DNA from 3 places in the Prauserella oleivorans genome. Region 2 is predicted to be linked to each of the others. Evidence: riboswitches for the same ligand, from Rfam matches in the RefSeq annotation. Region 2 holds a riboswitch; each other region holds the start of a gene.

Region 1 (7,955 bases), 2.1 Mb from region 2:
GCGAGGGACTCGCTATCGGTGCCGCCTACGCCGTCGGCGAACTCGCCCTCGGCGCGGCGCTGGTCATCGGCTTCACCATCCAGAACACCACCGAGGGCCTCGCGATCGTGTCACCATTGACCCGACAACGACGGCCCACGGTCCTCCAGCTGCTGGGCCTCGGAATCCTCGCCGGCGCGCCCGCCATCGCCGGAGCGCTCCTCGGGGCCGCGGTGAACAACGCGGAGCTCTCCGCGTTCCTGATCGGGATCGGAGTGGGCGCGATCGCCCAGGTCGTCGTCCAAATCGCACCATCGCTTCGGGACAAGGCAGGCAAGATACTCGCTCCGGCCACCGCCAGTGGCATCACGGCCGGTCTGCTCGCCATGTATCTCACGGGCCTGTTCGTGGTATGAGAGCCGGTCAGCCGGTGTCACCCTTCGTCGCCTCCGAGGCCTGCACCGACAGCGGCTGCCGATTGGTGCCGTGCGGTTTGACCTTGCCGGTGAAGGTGATGTGCCCTTCTCCGTGCAGCCGTTCGATCATGTGGGGATAGTGCAGTTCGAACGCGGGCCGCTCGGAACGAATCCGCGGTAGCTCGGTGAAGTTGTGCCGGGGCGGCGGGCAGGACGTCGCCCACTCCAGCGAGTTGCCGTAGCCCCACGGGTCATCCACCTCGACGACGTCGCCGTAGCGGTAGCTGCGCACCACGTTCCACAGGAACGGCAGCATCGAAAGGCCCAGCACGAATGCTCCGATGGTCGAGATCGTGTTCAGCATTGTGAACCCGTCGGAGGGCAGGTAGTCGGCGTAGCGACGCGGCATGCCTTCAGCGCCCAGCCAGTGCTGCACCAGGAATGTCAGGTGGAAGCCGATGAACGTGAGCCAGAAATGCAGCTTGCCCAGCGGCTCGTCGAGCATCCGCCCGGTGATCTTCGGGAACCAGAAGTAGACGCCCGCGAACGTGGCGAACACGATGGTGCCGAACAGCACGTAATGGAAATGCGCCACCACGAAGTAGCTGTCGGTGATCTGGAAATCCAACGGTGGCGCGGCCAGCAGCACGCCGGTCAAGCCACCGAGCAGGAAGGTCACCAGGAAGCCGACCGAGAACAGCATCGGTGTCTCGAAGGTCAGCGTGCCCTTCCACATCGTCCCGATCCAGTTGAAGAACTTGATCCCGGTCGGCACCGCGATCGCGAACGTAAGGAACGAGAAGAACGGCAGCAGGACGGCACCGGTGGCGAACATGTGATGCGCCCACACCGCGAAGGACAACGCCGTGATGCCCATCGTCGCGAACACCATGAGGCGGTAGCCGAACAGCGGCTTGCGGGAGAACACCGGGATGATCTCGGTGATGATGCCGAAGAACGGCAGCGCCACGATGTAGACCTCGGGATGACCGAAGAACCAGAACAGATGCTGCCACAAAATCACACCCCCATTGGCCGGATCGAACGCGTGCGCCCCGAGACGCCGGTCAGCGGCGAGCGCGAACAATGCCGCGGTCAGAATCGGGAAGGCCGCCAAGATCAGCACACTCGTGAACAGGAGGTTCCAGGTGAAAATCGGCATCCGCCACATCGTCATGCCCGGGCACCGGAGGCACACGATCGTCGTGATCACGTTGACGGCACCGAGGATGGTGCCGAGCCCGGACACAATGAGTCCGAAGATCCACAGGTCGCCGCCGATGCCAGGCGAGTATTCCGCGCGCGCGAGCGGCGTGTAGGCCGTCCAGCCGAAGTCGGCGCCACCGCCCGGGGTGAGCAATGAGCTGAGCACGATCAGCCCGCCGAACAGGAACAGCCAGTACGACAAGGCATTCAGCCGGGGAAACGCCATATCCGGCGACCCGATCTGTAACGGCATCACCAGGTTGGCGAACGCGAACAGATTCGGCGTCGCGTAGAGCAGCAGCATGATCGTGCCGTGCATGGTGAACAGCTGGTTGTACTGCTCCTGCGACAGGAACTGCAGGCCCGGCCGAGCGAGTTCGCCACGCATGAGCAGCGCGAGCGCACCACCGACCAGGAAGAACCCGAACGACGTGGCGAGGTAGAGGATGCCGATCTGCTTGTGATCGGTAGTCCGTAGCAAGGACAGCAGCCGGGAACCCTTGGGCACCGAACGGACAGAAGCGCGTCGTACGGCGATGCGGCCGGGTCGGATAGCCATGACCGGACTCCACTCGCGTGACCTTGCTCACTTCCACTAGGTTGAATAGTAGTTTGGTGGGCAAGGTCACGCGAGTGGCTTCACCGGTGCAGGTCAGGTGGGTGCGACCGCCGCGCGCTGTCCCGCTGCCCAGCGACGCGCAGAGGAGTCGACGAGCAGGCCGAAGCCGACGCCGAGCGCCGCCCACAGCGCCGCCAGCTCGAACAGCGACGCCAGTCGCCATTGCCAGAGCAGCGCCGCTGGGACATCCGGCGGGATCGGGTCCGGGTTCGCCGGCCACACCGCCAAGGCCACACCGGCGAGAACAATCGCGCCACCTGCGGCGACGACACCGCGCATAGGGCCAGGCCAGTTGCGTTTCGCAAGCGCACGGTATGCCCAGTGGGCGAGTACCGCCAGCACGAGCCCCGCAGCGATCAACGAGAGGTACATATTCGTGCGCTGGTCGACGGTGTCGGGATCGCCGACGCCGGGCGGGTTCCCCGGGTACTTCACCATCGGCAGCAACACGATCGCCGCGAAACCCACGGCGGCGAGGTGCAGGCTGCGAGCGAAGGCACTCTGCCGGTGGACACGCTCAGCGACCCACCGGTAGACCACGGCGAACACGATCCCGATCAGGACCGCCACGACCACTGCGGCCACCATCCCGCCCACGACCTGGGTCGGACGGCTGAACAAGTCCCCGCCACGTGCGCCGGGGGCCGCAGGACGAGCGTCCTCGATAACGAGCGCCGCCCGCATCGGCCTCTCGACGATAAGCACGGACACCAGAGCGGCCACGACGCCCGCCAGCAGTCCGGCGAGCGCACCACGCGCAACGATCTGTTTCATGCCATACGAAGCCATCTCGCCGCTCCTCAGTGACACGGCACGCCCAGCGCGTGCCGTCCATCGTGAACGAACTCGTGGACGAATTCAGCTGCCTGCCCGAGCAGCATGCCGTTCTCCTGCAGAATCACGTAGAGCACCAGGAGCGAGGACAATGCCAGCAACCATGCCCACAACGGAACCGTGCGCACGGAGCGTAAAGCAGGTACAGGGGTCGCCATCGACGCCTTCCTTCCATACCTCGTGGAACCGGACCAGAACCACCGCAGTCGGTCTCCTGACTTCCGGGTCCTCACGAACGCCCGCCTTCCCAGACCTGACTCTCAGGTCCAGTGGCTGACTCGAAACGTCGTGGACGTGCGCATCCCGGTCACAGTGGCGAGGACCGTGCCGGACTCACACCGGCTTCCCAGCACTGCGGCTCAGTCAGCGTAGGCAGGCGAAGCACCAGCCACAAGGCCGCGAGATCCCGTGTGGACCACGCCACAGCTACACCAAATCTACTACCAACGATAGTATATTTGGTGTAGTCTTGACGGTCCGCGATGGCGTCACCATCGATACGAGTGCCTTCCCACGATGAGCAGTACAGCGCAAGAGCCACGCGTTCGTTCCCGCGTTCGGATTCCGCTTGGCTCACCCGGTCCATGACCCGCTCACCTGCCCTTACAGCCGATCCCGTGGCGACTCGTAGACCAGGCGAGCCGACACCGAGATGGAGCTGCACCAGGACGCCCACGAGGAAGCCGATCCCGCGCGGGGCTCGTTCGACCGTAGACCGAACCTGTTCGGCCAGATCCAGCACTCGTTCGCGAAGCCGGGTTCACGATCGCCGAGAAGAAGGACCGCCGCATGGCACCAATCGGGACGCTGGCGACCTGGAACGCCGCAACCCAGTCACCGGACGACCAGGTAACGAGGGAGCGGTACCGGAATGCCGGCAGGCTCGCAGCAATTCGTTCGGCCACGTGAACTGCGACAGCACGGTTAGCGTGTCACCTGCGGCCACTGAGCAACAGGTGATCGGCTCCCGATGCCCGGAGCCTACGGAGGAGTCGTTACCGTGAACGCTATGCGAGCGAGCACCCGTCGAGGACAGCAGGTGCTCTTGCTGTGCGTGCTTGCCCTCGCTGTGCTCGGCATGCATCACATACCCTTCCTCACGGCTCACGCGGCGATGGCCGACGACTCCCCCGCCGCCGCGATGTCCGAGGCACCGAGCAGCGTGAGTGGAATGCTTGAGGCTCCCTCAGCTGGCGATCCGGCACCGGGAGCCGGCCACGACTTGATGCACCTCTGCCTCGCGGTGCTGCTCGCCGCCACCGGGCTCGTACTGCTCGCCTCATGGCTCGTCGCCACATTCAGGACTCGAACACATGTTCGCCGGATCGGCGCGCGCTCATCCACACACCCCGGGAACAGATCACCACCGCGAGCCGGACGGTCCTTGCTCACCTCTGTCTGCATCCTGCGCATCTAGGGCGTGTCCTGTAAATGATCTAGCTGCGGATGGGGTTTGATCTTGTCCGTGGTTGGTCGGGGTGAGTTGACGGATCGGGCCTGGGCGCGGATTGAGCCGCTGCTGCCGGCGGTGTCGGGGCCGGGGCGGCGGTGGCGGGATCACCGGCAGGTGATCAATGCGATTCTGTGGAAGCTTCGGACCGGCGCGCCCTGGCGTGATCTGCCCGAACGGTATGGGCCGTGGAAGACCGCCCATGAGCGGCTGCGGTTGTGGACCAAGGACGGTACCTGGCAGCGGATTCTGGACGAGGTGATCGTCAAAGACGACGCTGTCGGGGACGTGGAGTGGGTGATCAGTGTCGATTCCTCGGTGGTCCGGGCTCACCAGCATGCTGCGGGAGCCCGGAAAAAGGGGGCTGCACGCCCGCCATCGAGGCGATCGCGGTCGACGGCGAAGGACTCGGACGTTCCCGCGGCGGATTGAGCACCAAGATCCACCTCGTGGTCGAGGGACGCGGGCTGCCCATGCGGGTTGTGCTCACCCCGGGGCAGGCTGGTGACAATCCACAATTGGTGCCGCTGCTGGACGGGATCCGTGTCGCTCGCACCGGGCCTGGCCGCCCACGCCGCCGTCCCGAGGTGGTGATCGCGGACAAGGCCTATTCGCACCCCTCGACCCGCCACGCCCTGCGACAACGCCGGATCCGGTTCGTCAGCCCCGAACGCGACGACCAAATCGCCCGCCGCGCCGCGCACGGCTCACGGGGCGGACGCCCGCCCGCCTTCGACGCCGAGTTGTACAAGCAGCGCAACGTCGTCGAACGCTGCTTCAACCGGCTCAAACAGTTCCGCGACCTAGCCACCCGCTACGCCAAACGCGCCGCCTACTACCAGGCAGAACTCACCATCGCCGCCATCATCCTCTGGCTACGATGAATTGCAGGACACGACCTAGATGGTCACCCAGCGTTGCCCCAAGGCACGCAGGGAAGTCCTGACGTTGAACAGTCCCCAGACAGACAGAAGGTTGAAGCATTCATGAAGAAGACACTGATCGGCGCGAGCGCCGCGGCGATCCTCGCGCTCGTCGTCGGCTGCGGCGGCAACGATGACGACATGTCGGGCATGGACATGGGCCAGAGCGGAACCTCGGCCCCGGCTACGAGCGCGGAGCAGGCCGGCCACAACGACGCCGACATCGCCTTCGCGCAGATGATGATCCCGCACCACCAGCAGGCGGTGGACATGGCCAAGATGGCCGTCGACAGCGCCACCGACCCGAAGGTCAAGGACCTCGCCACCCGCATCCAGGGCGCGCAGGATCCCGAGATTCAGCAGATGACCAATCTGCTGAAGGAGTGGGGCGCACCGGCAACGCCGACCATGTCGAGCATGCCCGGCATGGATATGCCCGGCATGGAGGGCATGGAAGGCGGCATGAGCGACGAGGAGATGCGGCAGCTCGAGCAGGCCTCGGGTGCCGACTTCGATCGGCTGTGGATGGAAATGATGATCAAGCACCATCAGGGTGCCGTCGACATGGCCGAGGCGGAGCTGAAGAACGGCAGCAACGCCGAGGCCAAGGCACTGGCGCAGCAGATCATCGACGCTCAGGAGGCGGAGATCAGCGAGATGCAGGCGATGCTCGGCCAGTAATGAGCTGAGCAGTGAGCCCTGTGCGGGGAGCAGCCCCTGGCCTGCTCCCCGCACAGCGGCACCTCGCGTACGATGTTGCTTCGTAAGGAGGTGCCATGCACGGTCTCGGCGAACTCGAAGCCGCGGTGATGGACGTGCTCTGGGACGCGGAGGAACCGATCAAGGTCCGCGATGTGCTGGAGCAGCTCGACACCGGCAGGCAGCTGGCCTACACCACGGTGATGACCGTACTGGACAACCTGCACCGCAAGGAGTGGGTCAAGCGGGAACTCCACGGTAAGGCCTACTACTACGAACCTTCGTTCAGCCGCGAGGAAGCCGCCGCGCAGGCCCTGCGTGACGTGCTGGACTCCTCGGGTAACCCCGAGGCGGTGCTGATGCACTTCATCGCATCGGGATCCGACGAGGAAACCGACCTGCTCCGCAGCGCGCTGCGCAAGAAGCGGGTCCGGCGCCGATGACGATCGCCGTCGCGTTGCTCGCCGGCGCGCTCGCCGCAGGCTGGTTTGTCCCCGGTGTCCTACGGCGGATGGACCTGCGCCGCCGCGACCCGCTGCTGCTGATCGTGGCGTGGCTGATCTCGATGGCCGGTGTCGTGCTCACTGCCGCGGCCGGTGTACTGCTGTTACTGACGCCGGGCCACGGTGCAAGCGCCCCCCTGCTCGCCCTGATCGATCGGTGCTGGGCCGCGCTCCAGCACGGCTCGCCACCCCGGGTCGAGGAGTTCGCCGGCCTGCTCGGCGGAGCGCTGCTGGGCGCCTTCGCGATCCGGCTGGTGATCGTCTCCATCCGCGGCGCCCGGCAGCGAGCCCGCAAACGTCAGGAGAATCTCTCCGTCCTGCGGCTGGCCGCCCGGACGGAGACCGGCCCGCCGGACACCCTGTGGCTCCCGCACGACCACCCGCTCGCGTTCAGCATGGCCGGCCGTCCCGGCATCGTCGTGGCGACCGAGGGCCTCACCAAGCACCTGGACGACCACGCGGTCACAGCTGTTCTCACGCACGAACACGCGCACCTCGCCGGCAGGCACCACCTCCTGGTCGCCACCGCGGATGCCTTGCGCGCGGCGTTGCCGTTCGTGCCGCTGTTCCGGCAGGCTCCGCGGGCGGTCCGCGAGCTGGTCGAATTGGCCGCCGACGCCGAGGCCGTGCGCAGCTGCGGGCCCGCCGCGGTGCGCACCGCGCTGCTGAACGTGTCCAGCCACGGCGCGCCGAGTACGTCGCTGGCCATGGCCCAGGAGGCCGTGGACCTGCGGCTCGCTCGGCTGCGACACGGATCCCTCCCGCCGGGCAAACTACGCAGGTCGATCTCCTGCGGGATCATGGGCATGACGGCAGCGACCCTGCCATTCCTCACCGGATCCACCCTGCTGCTGGGAATCGCCCTGATCAGCTGCTCGCCGGGCGGCTAGCCAGGGTCGTGCGGTGAGAGCAGGCTTCAAACACGGCCAAGCCATTCACGCCCGCGCTACTGGTCGCCAGGTCACCGCCAGGTGGTCGCGCCTGCCGAACCGTTCGAGGTTTCCGGCGATGATGTCTTGGACCTGTTGCAGGTTTTCCTCGTTGGGGACTTCGACGCGCAGCGCCAGCATGCCCGAGCCAGCCTGCATGGTGCACCGCCCCCAGTTCAACGTGAGCACCCCCCGCGTCTCGGACCATTCGACGCTCAGCACCTCAGGGCGCGCCTGCACCGCCCCGGCGTGGAGATGCCGGAGCCTATGGCTGATGTTGTCGGCGTGCCGGCAGAGCTGGACGAGATATCGGCTGGGGTGTGCTGTCCGGATGTGAGCTTCAGCGGTCAGCATGCGTTCTCCCTTCTGGACTTGCCCGTCAGGCGAACAGCCTCAG
Region 2 (7,955 bases):
GCATCGCCGTGAACACGCTCATCGCCTCCGGCCTGGTGCTGTTCGCCATCACGCTGATCGTGAACATGTCGGCCCGCGCGGTGATCAACCGGCGCAAAGAATTCTCCGGAGCCAACTGATGCCGACGCCTACGACATCCCAGAAGCAGGACCCGGACCTCTACACCCCGCTGGGCGGTGTCCCGCTGACGGCGGGGCAGCTGCCGAGGCGGGCCGCTCCGCTGACCCTGCTGGTCGTGGTGGCGGCGGCGGTGGCGGCATGGCTGCTCGGCGGCTTCAACGTCGTGGCGGCGGCCGTGCTGGCGGCCGTGGTCTACACGGCGGTGATCTACGCGTGGTCGCGCGCGGTCGAGGGGCCGCGCAAGGCCACCGACCGGTTCGTCACGGCCCTGGTGACGTGTGCGTTCCTGCTGGCCCTGCTGCCGCTGATCTCGGTGATCGTCACGGTGCTGTCGAAGGGTCTCGCCCGCTTCGACGCCGAGTTCTTCACCTACTCGATGCGCGGCATCGTCGGCGAGGGCGGCGGCGCCTACCACGCCATCATGGGCACTCTGATCATCACCGGCCTGGCCACGCTGATCTCGGTGCCCGTCGGCATGCTGACCGCGATCTATCTGGTCGAGTACGGGCGCGGCAAGCTGGCCAAGGCGATCACGTTCTTCGTCGACGTGATGACCGGTATCCCGTCGATCGTGGCCGGTCTGTTCGCGTACGCGTTGTTCGCGATGATCTTCGGCCCGGGCGTGCGCATGGGCATCATGGGCGCGATCGCGCTGAGTGTGCTGATGATCCCCGTGGTGGTGCGCTCGACAGAGGAAATGCTCAAGCTCGTGCCGAACGAGCTGCGGGAGGCGTCCTACGCGCTGGCCGTGCCGAAGTGGCGGACGATCGTCAAGGTCGTGCTGCCCACCGCGCTCGCCGGCATCGCCACGGGTGTCACGCTGGCGATCGCCCGGGTCATCGGTGAGACGGCCCCGCTGCTGATCACGGTGGGTATCACGTCCAGCGACAACTTCGATCCGTTCGACGGTCGCATGGCGACGCTGTCGGTATTCTCGTACTACGAGTACGTGAGCCCCGGATTCCCGCCAGGTCCCTCCCTGGATCGGGCCTGGGCGGCGGCGTTGGTGCTCATCATCATCGTGATGGTGCTCAACCTCATCGCCCGGCTGATCTCCCGACTGTTCGCACCCAAGGCCCGCGGCTGAGCGGCCCGCCGGCCAGGAAGACTAGGAAGGCACTGTGGCAAAGCGCATCGAGGTCAAGGATCTCGACATCTACTACGACAAGTTCCTCGCCGTGCAGGGCGTGTCGATGACCATCCAGCCACGGTCGGTCACCGCGCTGATCGGACCCTCGGGGTGCGGCAAGTCGACGTTCCTGCGCACGCTCAACCGGATGCACGAGCTCGTGCCGGGCGCGCGGGTGGAAGGCTCGATCGTCATGGACGACGACGACCTGTACGGCCCGGGCGTCGACCCGGTGAACGTGCGGCGGCAGATCGGCATGGTGTTCCAGCGGCCCAACCCGTTCCCGACGATGTCGATCTACGACAACGTCGCCGCCGGGCTGAAGCTGAACAACCGGCGGATGAAGAAGTCCGAGATGGACGACCTGGTGGAGGGGTCGCTGCGGGCGGCCAACCTCTGGGAGGAGGTCAAGGACCGGCTCGCCAAGCCCGGCTCCGGCCTCTCCGGCGGTCAGCAGCAGCGGCTGTGCATCGCGCGGGCCATCGCCGTCCAGCCCGACGTGCTGCTGATGGACGAGCCGTGCTCGGCGCTCGACCCGATCTCCACGCAGGCCATCGAGGACCTGATGCTGGAGCTCAAGGCCAACTACACGATCGTCATCGTCACGCACAACATGCAGCAGGCGGCCCGCGTCAGCGACGTGACCGGCTTCTTCAACCTGCAGGGCGTGGGCAAGCCCGGTGAGCTCGTGGAGATCGACGAGACCACCAAGATCTTCTCCACCCCGAGCAAGAAGGCCACGGAGGACTACATCTCCGGCCGCTTCGGCTGATTCGGGACGTCTTCAGGACGTTCAGGACGTTCAGGACGTCGCCCTCCGGCGGGGTCGGCAGCGTCGCCGCTCCGGCCGGACCGGTCCTCGCACGAACCGGACGTGCGGATATCCCTCCGGCTGCCGGGTCACCTCCGCAGCCACGCCGTACACGCGGGCGATGAGCTCCTCGGTGAGCACCTCACCCGGCGGTCCGGCGGCCACCACGCTGCCCGTGTCGAGCACCACGATCCGGTCGCAGTACATCGCCGCCAGATTCAGGTCGTGCAACGCCACCACGGTCGTCACCGGCAGGCCCGCGAGCAGGTCCAGCAGCTCGAACTGATGCTGGATGTCGAGGTGGTTGGTCGGCTCGTCCAGCAGCAGCTCGCGCGGCCGCTGCGCGAGCGCCCTGGCGATCTGGGCGCGTTGCCGTTCACCACCGGAGAGCGTCTGCCACCGCCGGTGCGCCTTGCCGGCCAGCCCGGTGTGCTCGAGCGCCGCCCACACGGCCGCCTCGTCCTCCGCCGACGCCGGCGACCAGGCCCGGCGATGCGGGATCCGGCCCAGCCGCACCACGTCGAGCACGGTGAGCGGCACCTGCGTGTCGGCCTGCTGCTCGACCACCGCCACCCGGCGGGCGAGCGTGCGACGGCCGACGTCGTCCAGCGGTTCGCCGTCGAGCGTCACCACCCCGGACGTCGGCGCGAGCACTCCGGCGAGCACCCGCAGCAACGTCGACTTCCCGGAGCCGTTCGGCCCGAGCACGCCGACGGTGGCGCCGGGCTCCGGGGCGATGGTCACGCCGTCGAGCACCAGCCGACCACCGAGGGTGCGGGTGACCCGGTGCGCCATGAGACCGCTCATCGCGCGCCTCGCGAGCGGTAGAGGATCAGCACGAACGCGGGCACGCCGATCAGCGCGGTCACCACGCCGACCGGCACCTCCTGCGGCTCCAGCACCGTCCGCGCCACGGTGTCGACCCAGACGAGCAGCACCGCACCCGCCAGCGCGCTTACCGGCAGTAGCGTCGCGTGGTTCGGCCCGACCAGGGCACGGGCGGCGTGCGGCAGGACCAGCCCGACGAATCCGACCGCCCCCACCGAGCTGACCAGCACCGCGGTGAGCAGCGCGGTCACGCACAGCAGCACCAGCCGCGTCCGCGCGACCGGCACTCCGAGCGTCGCGGCGGCGTCCTCCCCGAACGCGAACGCGTCCAGCGAGCGGGCGTACCCACCACACACCAGCAGCGTCGCCACCAGCACCGACGCGCACGTGACCATCTCCGGCCAGCCCGCGTTGCTCAGCGAGCCCAGCAGCCAGAACAGCACGCCGCGCGTGGTCTCGGCATCGGCCGACGTGAGCACGATGAACGACGTCAGCGCCGAGAACAGCTGCATCACGGCCACCCCGGAGAGCACGACCCGGTCGGTGGTGCCTCCGAGGGTGTGGCTCAGTGCGAGGACCAGCGCGAACGACCCGACGGCGCCGAGGAAGGCCCCGGCCGACAGCGACAGCACGCCGCCACCGGCTCCGAGCACCACCACGAGCACGGCCCCCGTCGAGGCGCCGGAGGACACCCCGAGCACGAACGGGTCGGCCAGCGGGTTGCGCAGCAGCGACTGCATGATCGCGCCGCACACGGCCAGCCCGGCACCACACACCGCCGCGAGCAACGTCCTGGGCAACCGCAGGTTCCACACGATGCCGTCCCGGAGCACCGACAGGGCCGACTCGCCCACCCCGAGCCGCGCGGCCACGGCGGACCACACGTCACCGACCCGGATGTCCGCGGGACCGATCGTGATGGCCACGGCGACCGACGCCACCAGCACCGCGGCTCCGCCGAGCAGCAGGACCGGCGACGCGACGCGCGAGGCCTGCCGGACGCTCACCTGGCGAGCCCGAACTCGCGCAGCTTGCTCGCCAGCTCCTCCACGCCATCGACCGTGCGGATCGTCGGGTTCATCGCCTGCCCGCTCAGCAGGACGTAGCGTTTGTGCCGGACGGCGTCCAGGTCGCGCGTCACCGGGTGCGACTCGAGGAACTCGATCTTGGCGGCCGCCGATTCGGCGGTCTGCGACCTGCGGGTAAGGTCACCGATCACCAGCACGTCGGGATCCCGCTCGGCGACGGTCTCCCAGCTGATCTGCGGCCACTCGTCGTGCGTGTCGTCGAAGACGTTCCTCGCACCGACGGCCTCCGTCATGATGCCGGGCGCGCCGCAGCACCCCGCCAGATACGGCGAGTCGGAGTTGGCGAACCAGTACAGCAGCGTCACCCCGGACGCGTCGAGCCCGGCCGTGGCCCGGTGGAGCCGCCCGCGCAGGTCGGAGACCAGCCGCTCGCCGCGTTCCTCCACGCCGAACAGCCTCGCCAGCTCACGGATCTCGCGGTAGATCGTCTCCATCGTCAGCGGCGTACCGCGGCGGCCGTCGCCTCCTCCGCTGTTGTCCTTCACGCAGTCGGCCGGGGAGAGGTAGCTCGGCACCCCGAACTCGGCGAACCGCTCGCGCGTGGCGACGCCGCCCACCCCGAGCGTCGAGGCGAAGGACGCCGTGACGAAGTCGGGCTCGGCTTCGAGCACGGCCTCAAACGACGGCATGTTGTCGGCCAGCCTCGGCACGCGCGCGTTGGCCTCGGCGAGGTCGGGGCGGACCGGATCGGTCCAGGTGGCCGTGCCCGCGAGCCGGTCGCCGAGGCCGAGCGCGAGCAGGATCTCGGTGCTGCCCTGGTTCAGCGACACGACGCGCCGCGGCGGCGCCTCGACGCGGGTGGGCAAGCCGCAGTTGGCGACCGTGCGGGGGTAGCCCGGCGCCGCCTGCCGAGCCGTGGGGCCGGCGGCGGCTCCGCACCCGGCGAGCGGGAGCAGCACGGCGAGAAGGGCGGCGATCAAGGACGTGGTGCGGTGCAGCGGCACGGACGTTCCTCTGCGTCGGCGGGCCCAAACGCGGAGCCCGAAGCGGACAGCGACTTCCGGCACAAGACCGGTGCCAGCAGGTCTTCGGACTCGGGATCGTCCGGACGGGACGCCTTCCCAGACCGAGTCCAGTGGCGTGCTGTCCCGCCCGTCCCCCTCACCGCTGCGCGTCAGTTCCGGATTCGCACCGGATTTCCTGACTCACGACGTGCGTGAGTACGACTGGCGGCGCGACGCTATCACGCCGCGGCGTCACCGGTGGCGTACTGCACGTCGACCTCGTGCCGCTCGAAACCGAGCCTGCGGTAGACGGCGACGGCGGGCGCGTTGTCGCCCTCGACGTAGAGGATCACCTGGCGCAGGCCACGCTCGCGCAGGTAGCGCAGGCCGGCCAGGGTCAGGGCCCGGCCGAGGCCGCCGCCCTGGGCGGCCGGGTCCACGCCGACCACGTACACCTCGCCCACCGGCTCACCGCCGAACCGCTCCGGGTTGGGCGGGTGGACCTTGGTCCAGTGGAAGCCGACGACCCGGCCCTCGGCGTTCTCGGCGAGGAAGAAGCCGTCGGCGTCGAACCAGCTCTGCGATTCGGCCTCGGTGAGCTGCTCGACGGTGAACGTGCCCTGCTCGGGGTGCCAGTCGAAGGCACGCCTGTTGACGTCGATGACGGCCTGCTCGTCCTTGCCCGGAACGAACGTCCGCAGCGAGACGCCCCTTGGTGGGGTGGGCTCCGGCCAGTCTGCGCCCTCGGAGTCGACCCGCATCACCAGCAGTTCCCTGGCCCTCGCGAGCCCGAACCGCTCGGCCAGCCGGGCGGCCGCCGGGTGGTCGCCGTGCGCCCATACCCGCAGGTTGGCGGGCACCTCCGCGAGCAGCGCCTCGACGAGGCGGGCACCGTACCCCCGGCGCCGGTGGTCCGGATGCACGATCAGTTCGGCGACCTGCCTGCCGAAGGCGTCACCGCCCGGGTCGAGGTGGACCACGCCGACGAGCTCGCCGGCGACCGCGCCCAGCAGGTAGCGCCCGCCGCGGAACTCGCCGGGCAGTTCGCCTCCCGGTTCGATCTCGGGCCGGCCGTCGGTCTTCCTCGCCGCAGACAACAACGCGCGCACCGCTCGGGTGCGCGCGTCGTCGAGGTCGTCCACCCACGCCAGTTCCAGCATGGGTTCAGGCTAATCGCCCGGCCGGGGTCAGCGGTTGGAGTACTCCGTGACCTCCACGGACTCGGGCACGGCCGGGGTGCCGCCCTTGACCGGTCCGGTGCTCTTCGCCGGGCGCTCGAACTTGTAGCCGACGTTGCGCACGGTGCCGATCATCTGCTCGTGCTCGGGGCCGAGCTTCGCGCGCAGCCGCCGCACGTGCACGTCGACGGTCCGGGTGCCACCGAAGAAGTCGTAGCCCCAGACCTCCTGCAGCAGCTGGGCGCGGGTGAACACCCGGCCCGCGTGCTGCGCGAGGTACTTGAGCAGCTCGAACTCCTTGTAGGTGAGCTCGAGCGTGCGCCGCTTCAGCCGCGCCGTGTAGGTCGCCTCGTCGATCACGAGGTCGCCCACCCGCAGCTCGGCGTCCACCTGGGTGGTGGCGCCGTCCTTGGTGGTCGCCAGCCGCAGCCGGGCGTCCACCTCGGCCGGGCCAGCCGTGGGGAGCAGGATGTCGTCGGTGCGCCATTCCGCGCTGACCGCCACGAGGCCGCCTTCGCCGACGACCGCGATGACCGGGGTCGTCGCGTCCTCGTCGCCGGCGCCCTTCAGCAACCGGCTCAGGCTCTTGGCCGACGCCAGGTCCGTGCGTGCGTCGAGCAGAATGACGTCACGGTGGCCGGCGTCGAGCAGCGCGGTGACCTCGGGCGCCCGCACGCGTACGGTGTGCGGGAGCAGGTCGAGAGCGGGTAGTACCGAGGTGGCATCGGATTCCGGAGTGAGTACCAGCAAGTCCAGGCTCATCGCCACCGCCTCACGTGTTTTCGATCGCCTCGAGTCGGACTCGGGCAGGTCGTCAGTGAGAATAACCCGCGGTGGTGTGACATGTCTGCTGTCGTGAAACGGGCATCACACCCTTTCGCACACAGTTGTGCACCCGCCGGAACCATGACGTAACAGATCGGAAGCGGATTGTGAGCAATGCTGTGACCCAGCAAGCCCGGTCACCTCGACGGCGCTCCGGACGCCGGGCCCGCAGGCTCATCACGGTGTTGATCGTGCTGGCCGGCCTCCTCGTCGGTGCGGACTTCGCGGCGGCGGCGTTCGCCGAGCACACCGTTTCCCAGAAGGCGCGCGAGCAACTGGGGCTGCGCGACGATCCGGCGGTCACGATCCATGGCTTCCCGTTCGCCACCCAGGCCATCTCGGGCGAGTACGACCACATCAGCGTGTCCGCCCAAGGTGTGCAGGTGCAGGACATCCTGTCGGACGTCGCCGTCCGCGCCGAGCTGCGCGACGTCACGGCACCGCTGTCCGACCTCACGGCGGGCAACGTCGAGAACATCAACATCGGCGACCTCGAAGGCCAGGTCACGCTGAAGGCGAGCGACATCAACCAGGTCAAGCCGCTGCACAACATCAAGGACCTGCAGATCGAGCCGTCGTCGGAGTCCTACGTCCGCAACGGCGAGGGCTCGGGCAACGACACCGGCGGCTCCGGTGACTCCGACGGCTCCGGCGGCTCGGGCGACTCGGGAGGGTCCGGCGACTCCGGGGATTCCGGCGAGTCGGGTGAGTCCGGCGAGTCCGGTGAGTCCGACGACAGCACCGCGGGAGTCCGGCTGTCGGGCAAGGTGCAGATCGCGGGCGAGGAGGTGGAGATCTTCGCCTTCGCGATGATCCAGCTGGACGGCACGACCATCAAGATCACCCCGCACCGGCTGCAGTTCGGGAATGACCAGGAGACGACGGTCGTTCCCCAGGCTGTGCAGCAACAGCTGTTGCCGAACTTCGAGGCGGACATCAACGCGGGCGACCTGCCCTTCACGGTCACCCCCACGGCGGTCACGGTGGCGCCCGGCTCGATCACACTGAAGGGCGAGGCGAAGAACGTCACCT
Region 3 (7,955 bases), 4.3 Mb from region 2:
CCCCGGCAGCGACAGGCAGCGGCGTGACGTTCCGCGCGGGCCCGGGCGTGGGAACGATCACGCTGCCGGGGCTGCCGCTGGAGGTCGGGGAGCCCGCGATCAACCCGGTGCCACGCAGGCTGATGACCGAGGCGGTGCAGCGTGTCGCGGCGGCCCACGGCGGGTCCGGCGACGTGGTGGTGGAGATCGCCATCCCGCACGGTGAGGAGATGGCGCGGCACACGTGGAACCCCCGGCTGGGCATCGTCGGCGGGCTCTCCGTGCTGGGCACGACCGGCGTCGTGGTGCCGTACTCGTGCTCGGCGTGGATCGACAGCATCCGCCGCGGCGTGGACGTCGCGCGGGCGCTGGGACACCGGCACGTGGCCGGCGCGGTCGGCTCGACGTCGGAACGCGTGGTCACCGAGCTGTACGGGTTGCCCGAGACGGCGTTGCTCGACATGGGCGACTTCGTGGGCGCGGTGCTCAAGTACCTGCGGCGGCATCCCGTGCCGAGGCTGACCCTGGCCGGCGGGTTCGCGAAGCTGTCCAAACTCGCCGCCGGCTACCTCGACCTGCACTCCAAGCGTTCCCAGGTCGATCTCGGACTGCTCGCCGGACTCGCCGCGGACGCCGGACACCCCCAGCTGGCCGGGCCGATCCGGGACGCCAACACGGCATTGCACGCGCTGGAGCTCGCCCACGCCGAGGGGCTGGCGCTGGGCGAGCTGGTCGCCGAGCGGGCGCGCCGGCAGGCGGCGGAGGTGCTCGGGGATGCTCCGGTCGAGGTCGACGTCGTGGCCATCGACCGCGCGGGCACGATCGTGGGGCGCGCCGGTTAGCTGCCGCGTGCGCTGCGTTCCCGGCTCGCCGAGTACAGGAAGCTGTCCGGGAAGTTCTCGGCGGCGAGCACCCGGCCGACGAGGATCATCGCCGCCCGCGTGATGCCCGCCTCGCGGACCTGGGCGGCGATGTCGCCGAGCGTGCCGCGCAGCACGGTCTCGCCGGGCTGGCTGGCCTGGGCCACCACCGCGGCGGGGCAGTCGGCGCCGTAGTGCGGCAGGAGCTCGGCCACCACCTGCTCGATCCGGTTCACCGCGAGGTGCAGGGCCAGCGTGGCGCCGGACTTGCCGAGGGTGGCGAGGTCCTCGCCCTCGGGCATGGCGGTCGAGCGGGCCTGGGTGCGCGTGAGGATCACGCTCTGGCCGACGGTCGGGACGGTCAGTTCGCGCTTGAGCGTCGCGGCGGCGGCGGCGAACGCGGGCACGCCGGGAGTGACGTCGTAGGGCACCCCGGCCGCGTCGAGTCTGCGCATCTGCTCGGCGACGGCGCTGTAGACGGCCGGGTCACCGGAGCAGAGCCGCGCCACGTCGGCGCCGGCCTCGTGCGCGCCCACCAGCTCGGCGACGATCTCGTCCAGCGTGAGGTCGGCCGTGTCGACGAGGCGCGCGTCCGGTGGGCAGTGCGCGAGCAGATCGGCGGGCGTGAGGCTCCCCGGGTAGAGGCACACGGCGCAGCGGGCGAGCAGCTGCTGCCCGCGCACGGTGATGAGGTCGGCGGCGCCCGGGCCGGCGCCGATGAAATGCACGGTCACTGCTTGGTCACTCCACTGTGGTCGACGGTCGGCGGTTTCGTGACGGTCCACTGCGTCACGGTGCGGGCGGGGGTCCAGCCGGTGAGGCCGCCGAGCGGTGCGGCGTGCTCGACCGAGATGCGGGTCAGCTCGCCGCCGTGCTCGGCGTGGCCGCGCGTGAGTGCCTGCTCGGCCTCGAGCGTCACGGCGTGGGCGACGAGCCGGCCGCCCGGACGTAGCGCCTGCCAGCACGCGGAGAGGACCCCGGGCGCGCTGACGCCGCCGCCGACGAACACCGCGTCCGGCTCGGGCAGCCCGGTGAGCGCCTCCGGTGCCGCGCCGGTGACCACGCGGATGTCCGGCACCCCCAGCAGGGCGGCGTTGCGGCCGATGCGCTCGGCGCGGTCGGGCCGCGACTCGACGGCCACCGCGCGATTGGCCGGGTGCGCGCGGCACCACTCGACGGCGATGCTGCCCGCCCCGGCGCCGACGTCCCACAGCAGCTCGCCGGGCAGCGGCGCGAGCCGGGCGAGGGCGGTGGCGCGCACATCGCGTTTGGTGAGCTGGCCGTCGTGCTCGAAGGCGTCGTCGGGTAGCCCGGCGAGCAGGGAGAACGCGGGCCCGCCCGCGCACTCGACGGCGAGCACGTTCAGCGGCGCGCCGGGCGCGTGCGGCCAGTCGCGGGCTGTGCCGTCGCGGCGCTGTTCGTCCGGCCCGCCGAGCTCCTCGAGCACGGCGAGCCTGCTCGCACCGTAGCCGCGGTCGGTCAGCAGCGCGGCGACGCGAGCGGGCGTGTCGGCACCCGCGCTGAGCACGAGCAGCCGCCGCCCCGGCGCGACGGCCCGCAGCACGCGGTGCACGTCGCGGCCGACGGCGCTCACCACCTCGGTCTCCTCGGCGGTCCAGCCCAGCCGGGCGCGTGCCAGCGCCACCGACGACACGGCGGGCAGCACCCGCACCCGCTCGGCGCCCAGCCTTCGCACCAGCGTGCCGCCGATCCCGGACAGCAGCGGATCGCCGCTGGCGAGGACACCGACGCGGCGCCCGGCGTGCTCGGCCAGCAGGCCGTCGAGCGCGGGCAGCAACGGGCTCGGCCACGCGTGTTTCTCGTACGGGCCGTCCGGCACCAGGTCAAGCTGTCTGCGTCCGCCGAACAGCACGTCGCACGCCCGCACCTCGGCGCGAGCGGATTCCGGCAGCCCAGCCCACCCGTCGGCGCCGATGCCCACCACCACGATCGTCACGTCCACGCACGGTAGCTGTGTCGTGGCGAACACCTGAGGCCGGTGGAACGTGTGCGATGATCGCACCGCGATCGTCGTGGAACCCGGTGCGAATCCGGGACGGTCCCGCCACTGTGACTGGTCTGTCGGGCCAGGAGTCAGAGCTTCGGTGGTCGCCTTGTCGTGCTGGCGCAGCGTGGGCGAGGACACCCACCGTCGAGCAAGGGAGTGTGCGGATGCGGCCGTACCCGTTCACGGCAGTCGTCGGAATGGGCGAGCTGCGGTTGGCTCTCGTGCTGTGCGCCATCTCGCCCGCCATCGGCGGAGTGCTGGTGCGCGGCGAGAAGGGCACCGCGAAATCGACCATGGTGCGCGCGCTGGCGGGCCTGCTGCCCGACGTCGACGTGGTGGACGGCTGCCGCTTCTCGTGCGACCCCGCCCGGCCCGATCCCGGCTGCCCCGACGGCCCGCACGCCACGGACCCGGCCGCGCACCGGCGGCCGGCCCGGCTCGTCGAACTGCCCGTGGGTGCCGCGGAGGAGCGCGTGGTCGGCTCGCTCGACCTGGAACGTGCCCTGCGCGACGGCGTCACCGACTTCCAGCCGGGCCTGCTGGCGGGCGCGCATCGTGGCCTGCTGTACGTCGACGAGGTCAACCTGCTGCACGACCACCTCGTCGACACGCTGCTCGACGCCGCGGCGATGGGCAGGGTGACCGTGGAGCGCGAGGGTGTCTCGGTGTCGCACGCGGCCCGATTCGTCCTCATCGGAACCATGAACCCGGAGGAAGGTGAGCTGCGGCCGCAGTTGCTGGACCGCTTCGGGCTCACCGTCGAGGTCGCCTCCAGCCGGGACGCGGCCGAGCGCGCGGAGGTGGTACGGCGGCGGCTGGCCTACGAGTCCGACCCGGACGCCTTCGCCGCCGGCTACGCCGATTCCGACGCGGCGCTGGCCGCCGAGATCGCCGCCGCGCAGCGCCTCCTGCCGTCCGTGACGCTCACCGACGAGTCGCTGCTGCAGATCGCCGAGGTGTGCGCGGCGTTCGACGTCGACGGCATGCGCGCCGACATCGTCACCGCCCGCACGGCCACCGCACACGCCGCCTGGTGCGGCCGCGACACCGTGTCCACAGAGGACATCCGCGTGGCGGCCCGGCTGGCGCTGCCGCATCGGCGCAGGCGTAACCCGTTCGACGCGCCGGGGATCGACTCCGAGGAGCTGGAGCAGGCCTTGCGTGATGCCCAGCCGCCCACACCGGGACCTCCTGACGACGGGCCGGACGGTGACGGCGACGGTCCGGATGGCGGTGGTGGTCCGGGACCCGGCGGTGACGGGCCCGATGGTGGCGGTCCGGATGGTGGGGGCGGCGCACCGGAGCCCGGGAACGGCGCACACGGCGACACAGATGGCAGACACGGCGACACAGACGGCAGACACGGCGACGGGAACGGCGGACACACGGGGGAGCGGCAGGTCGGTGCGGGGACGCCGTACCGGGCGCGGCTGTTCAGCGTCTCCGGCACCGGGTCGGGTGCGCACGGTCGGCGCTCGCGGGCGGTCGGCGACCGGGGCCGGACGGTCGGGGTACGCCCGGCCGGGGAACGCGGCGGTGTGCCGCACCTGGTCGCGACCGTCCGGGCCGCCGCACCGCATCAGCGAGCACGCGGCCGTGGTGGCCCAGCTCTGGTGCTCCGGCCGCACGATCTGCGGTACGCCCGCCGGGAGGGCCGGGAGGGCAACCTCGTGCTGTTCTGTGTGGACTCTTCCGGCTCGATGGGGGCGAAGGCACGGATGCGCGAGGTCAAGACCGCGGTGCTGTCGCTGCTGCTGGACGCCTACCAGCGGCGCGACAAGGTCGGCCTGGTGACGTTCCGGGCGTCGGGCGCGGAGGTCGCGCTGCCGCCGACGGCGAGCGTGGACGTGGCGGCGGCCCGGCTCGAGGCGATGCCGACCGGCGGGCGAACCCCCTTGGCCGAGGGACTGCTGAGGGCGGCCGACGTGTTGCGCGTCGAGGCCTTGCGCGACCCGAGGCGCAGGCCGCTGCTCGTGGTGGTGACCGACGGCCGCGCGACCAGCGGCACGGACGCCGTCGCGCGCTCCCACGCCGCGGCCGACCTGCTCGCGCGCACCGGCGTGTCGAGCGTCGTGATGGACTGCGAGAGCGGGCGCATGCGGCTCGGGCTCGCCGCACGGCTCGCGGCCAGGCTCGGTGGTGAGCACGTCCCGCTCGGTGAGGTGGCGGCCGACGCGCTGACCCGCGAGGTGAAACGGAGGGCCGCCTGATGACGTCCGCAGGAGACCGGAGGGCTGTCTGATGCCGCAGGGCAAACCGGGGGTCGTGCCCGACGACGGGCTCACCACGCGCCAGCGGCGCAACCGCCCGATCCTGGCCGTCCACACCGGGCCGATGAAGGGCAAGTCCACCGCCGCGTTCGGCATGGCGCTGCGCGCGTGGAATCAGGGCTGGGCCATCGGCGTGTTCCAGTTCGTCAAGTCGGCCAAGTGGCGAGTCGGGGAGGAGGCGGCGTTCCGCGCGCTCGGCGGCCTGCACGAGCAGACCGGCCAGGGCGGCCCGGTCGAGTGGCACAAGATGGGCGAGGGCTGGAGCTGGGCCCGCAAGCGGGTCAGCGACGCCGACCACGCCGAGAGCGCCCGCGAGGGCTGGGCGGAGATCAAGCGCAGGCTCGCCGGCGAGCGGCACGACTTCTACGTGCTGGACGAGTTCACCTATCCACTGCACTGGGGCTGGGTCGACGTCGACGACGTGGTCACCACGTTACGCGAGCGGCCCGGCCGCCAGCACGTCGTGATCACCGGCCGCAACGCACCCCAGGCCCTGCTCGACGCCGCCGACCTGGTGACCGAGATGACCAAGGTCAAGCATCCGATGGACGCGGGCCAGAAGGGTCAGCGGGGCATCGAATGGTAGCCAGGGTCGTCATCGCGGCGCCGGGGTCGGGACACGGCAAGACGACCGTCGCGACCGGACTCATGGCCGCCCTGCGCCGCCGGGGCACGGCCGTCTCGGGACACAAGGTCGGTCCCGACTTCATCGACCCGAGCTACCATGCGCTGGCCACGGGAACGCCCGCCCGCAACCTGGACCCGTTCCTGCAGGGCGAGGACCGCGTCGTTCCGTTGCTGCTGCACGGTTCCCGCGCCGCCGAGGTGGCGGTGATCGAGGGCGTCATGGGGCTGTTCGACGGCGCGCTCGGCACGGAGGGCTATGCGTCCACCGCGCACGTCGCGCGGCTGATGGACGCACCCGTCGTCCTCGTCGTGGACGCGAGCGCCGCGAGCCGCAGCGTCGCCGCGACCGTGCTCGGCTTCGCCCACTACGACCCGCGCATCGAGCTGGCGGGCGTGATCCTGAACAAGCTCGGCTCGCAGCGGCACGAGGACGAGATCCGCGCCGCGCTCGCGCCGACCGGCATCCCCGTGCTCGGTGCCCTGCGGCGCAGCGACGACATCCACGCGCCCAGCAGGCACCTCGGCCTGGTGCCCGCGGGGGAGCGGGAGCCCGAATCACGGCGACTGCTGCCGAAGCTCGCCGAGTGGGTCGCGGGCGGGGTCGATCTCGACGCCGTGGTGCGGGTGGCGCGGGGTGCGCCGCGGCTGGGCGGCACGCCGTGGTCGGCGGGGCCCGAGCGAGAGGGGCCACGGGCGGTGGTGGCGGCCGCGGCAGGGCAGGCGTTCACGTTCCGGTACACGGAGACGGCGGAGTTGCTCGCCGCGCAGGGTGTCGACCTCGTGGACCTGGACCCGCTGCGTGAGGAGACGCTGCCGCCCGGATGCGCAGGGCTGTACTTCGGTGGCGGCTTCCCCGAGGCGCACCTGGAGGAGCTGTCGGCGAACGAGTCGTTGCGGCGCGAGCTGGCAGGTGCCCTGGCGGCCGGGATGCCCGTGGTCGCCGAGTGCGCCGGGCTGTTGTACCTGTGCCGGGAGCTGGACGGACTGCCGATGGTCGGCGCGCTCGACGCGACCGCACGCATGACCCGCGGCGGCGCGCTCGGATACCGCACGGCGACGGCCGTGCACGACAACGTCCTCGCCGCGGCGGGCGAGCAGGTGCGCGGCCACGAGTTCCACCGCACCGTCGTCACGCCGCGGTCGGGGCCCTCGCCCGCGTGGCGGTGGTCCGGCGAGCCGGAGGGATTCGCCACGCCGACCCTGCACGCCTCCTACCTCCACCTGCACTGGGCCGGTCACCCCGGGCTGGCCCGCCGCTTCGCGCAGGCTGTCCACAGTGGACGACGGCATGGTTGACCTGCTGCATCACGGGGACCGGGAGGTCGGCGCGGGTCTGGTGGACCTCGCGGTGAACGTCCGGCTGGCCGAGCCGCCGGAATGGTTGCTGCGGGAACTGCGCGACTGCGTGGCCGGCCTCGCCGCCTACCCCGACGTCCGGGGCGCCACGGAAGCGCTCGCCGCGCGGCACGGCCGCGACCCGGCCGACGTGCTGCCCACCGCCGGTGCGGCGGAGGCGTTCACGCTGCTGGCGTCGGCCTGGCGGCCGCGGTGTGCCGTGGTGGTGCATCCGCAGTTCACCGAGCCCGAGGCGGCGTTGCGTGCCGCGGGCCGGCCGGTGACGCGCGTGCTGTTGTCCGCGGCCGACGGGTTCGTGCTCGATCCGGATCGGGTGCCGGAGGAGGCTGATCTCGTGGTCGTCGGCAATCCGACGAATCCCACCTCCGTGCTGCATCCCGCGCAGACGCTGCGCGGGCTGTGCCGCCCGGGCAGGCTGGTCGTGGTGGACGAGGCGTTCCTCGACGCCGTGCCGGGCGAGCCGGAAAGTCTTGCGGCACACCGGATTCCCGGGGTCCTCGTGATTCGCAGCCTCACCAAGACGTGGGGCATCGCGGGTTTGCGGGCGGGGTACGTGCTCGCCGAGCCGGAGGTCGTCGAGCGCCTGCGCGCGGTGCAGCCGCCGTGGTCGGTGTCGACCCCGGCGGCGGTGGCGATGGTGGCGTGCAGCCGTCCGGAGGCGGTCGCGGAGGCGGATTCGCTGGCGCGCGCCGCCGACCGCGACCGAGGACGGCTCGTCGCCGGGCTGCGCTCGCTCGGAGTGGAGGTGGCCGGGGTGCCGAGGGCGCCGTTCGTGCTCGTGCGGATTACCGGGGGTCACCGGGTGCGGCTGGCGCTGCGGGAGGCGGGCTACGCCGTGCGCCGGGGCGACACGTT

What was found. A riboswitch is a leader RNA that binds a small molecule or an ion and turns the genes downstream of it on or off. The one in region 2 is predicted to bind cobalamin.
Region 1: another riboswitch for cobalamin. It lies ahead of ACFSZT_RS15560 (CbtB domain-containing protein); the one in region 2 lies ahead of ACFSZT_RS05230 (ABC transporter substrate-binding protein).
Region 3: another riboswitch for cobalamin. It lies ahead of ACFSZT_RS26115 (putative cobaltochelatase); the one in region 2 lies ahead of ACFSZT_RS05230 (ABC transporter substrate-binding protein).

Annotation. Positions count from the first base shown of each region.
Region 1 covers NZ_JBHUNT010000001.1:3,182,166-3,190,120, reverse strand. Annotated here, with positions in the region: gene ACFSZT_RS15575 (ZIP family metal transporter) at 1-395, shown strand, start outside; gene ctaD (aa3-type cytochrome oxidase subunit I) at 403-2,160, opposite strand; gene ACFSZT_RS15565 (CbtA family protein) at 2,254-2,994, opposite strand; gene ACFSZT_RS15560 (CbtB domain-containing protein) at 3,021-3,182, opposite strand; cobalamin riboswitch at 3,242-3,426, opposite strand; one part of gene ACFSZT_RS15555 (IS5 family transposase) at 4,520-4,885, shown strand; one part of gene ACFSZT_RS15555 (IS5 family transposase) at 4,888-5,388, shown strand; gene ACFSZT_RS15550 (DUF305 domain-containing protein) at 5,491-6,108, shown strand; gene ACFSZT_RS15545 (BlaI/MecI/CopY family transcriptional regulator) at 6,204-6,569, shown strand; gene ACFSZT_RS15540 (M56 family metallopeptidase) at 6,566-7,519, shown strand; gene ACFSZT_RS15535 (DUF2218 domain-containing protein) at 7,565-7,912, opposite strand; gene ACFSZT_RS15530 (hypothetical protein) at 7,906-7,955, opposite strand, start outside.
Region 2 covers NZ_JBHUNT010000001.1:1,045,917-1,053,871, reverse strand. Annotated here, with positions in the region: gene pstC (phosphate ABC transporter permease subunit PstC) at 1-119, shown strand, start outside; gene pstA (phosphate ABC transporter permease PstA) at 119-1,207, shown strand; gene pstB (phosphate ABC transporter ATP-binding protein PstB) at 1,242-2,021, shown strand; gene ACFSZT_RS05240 (ABC transporter ATP-binding protein) at 2,052-2,867, opposite strand; gene ACFSZT_RS05235 (FecCD family ABC transporter permease) at 2,864-3,895, opposite strand; gene ACFSZT_RS05230 (ABC transporter substrate-binding protein) at 3,892-4,920, opposite strand; cobalamin riboswitch at 4,979-5,162, opposite strand; gene mshD (mycothiol synthase) at 5,160-6,080, opposite strand; gene ACFSZT_RS05220 (response regulator transcription factor) at 6,108-6,860, opposite strand; gene ACFSZT_RS05215 (LmeA family phospholipid-binding protein) at 7,043-7,955, shown strand, end outside.
Region 3 covers NZ_JBHUNT010000001.1:5,307,261-5,315,215, reverse strand. Annotated here, with positions in the region: gene ACFSZT_RS26130 (cobalt-precorrin-5B (C(1))-methyltransferase) at 1-821, shown strand, start outside; gene cobM (precorrin-4 C(11)-methyltransferase) at 818-1,573, opposite strand; gene cbiE (precorrin-6y C5,15-methyltransferase (decarboxylating) subunit CbiE) at 1,570-2,796, opposite strand; adenosylcobalamin (AdoCbl) riboswitch at 2,848-3,001, shown strand; gene ACFSZT_RS26115 (putative cobaltochelatase) at 3,012-5,057, shown strand; gene cobO (cob(I)yrinic acid a,c-diamide adenosyltransferase) at 5,089-5,703, shown strand; gene ACFSZT_RS26105 (cobyrinate a,c-diamide synthase) at 5,697-7,040, shown strand; gene cobC (Rv2231c family pyridoxal phosphate-dependent protein CobC) at 7,033-7,955, shown strand, end outside.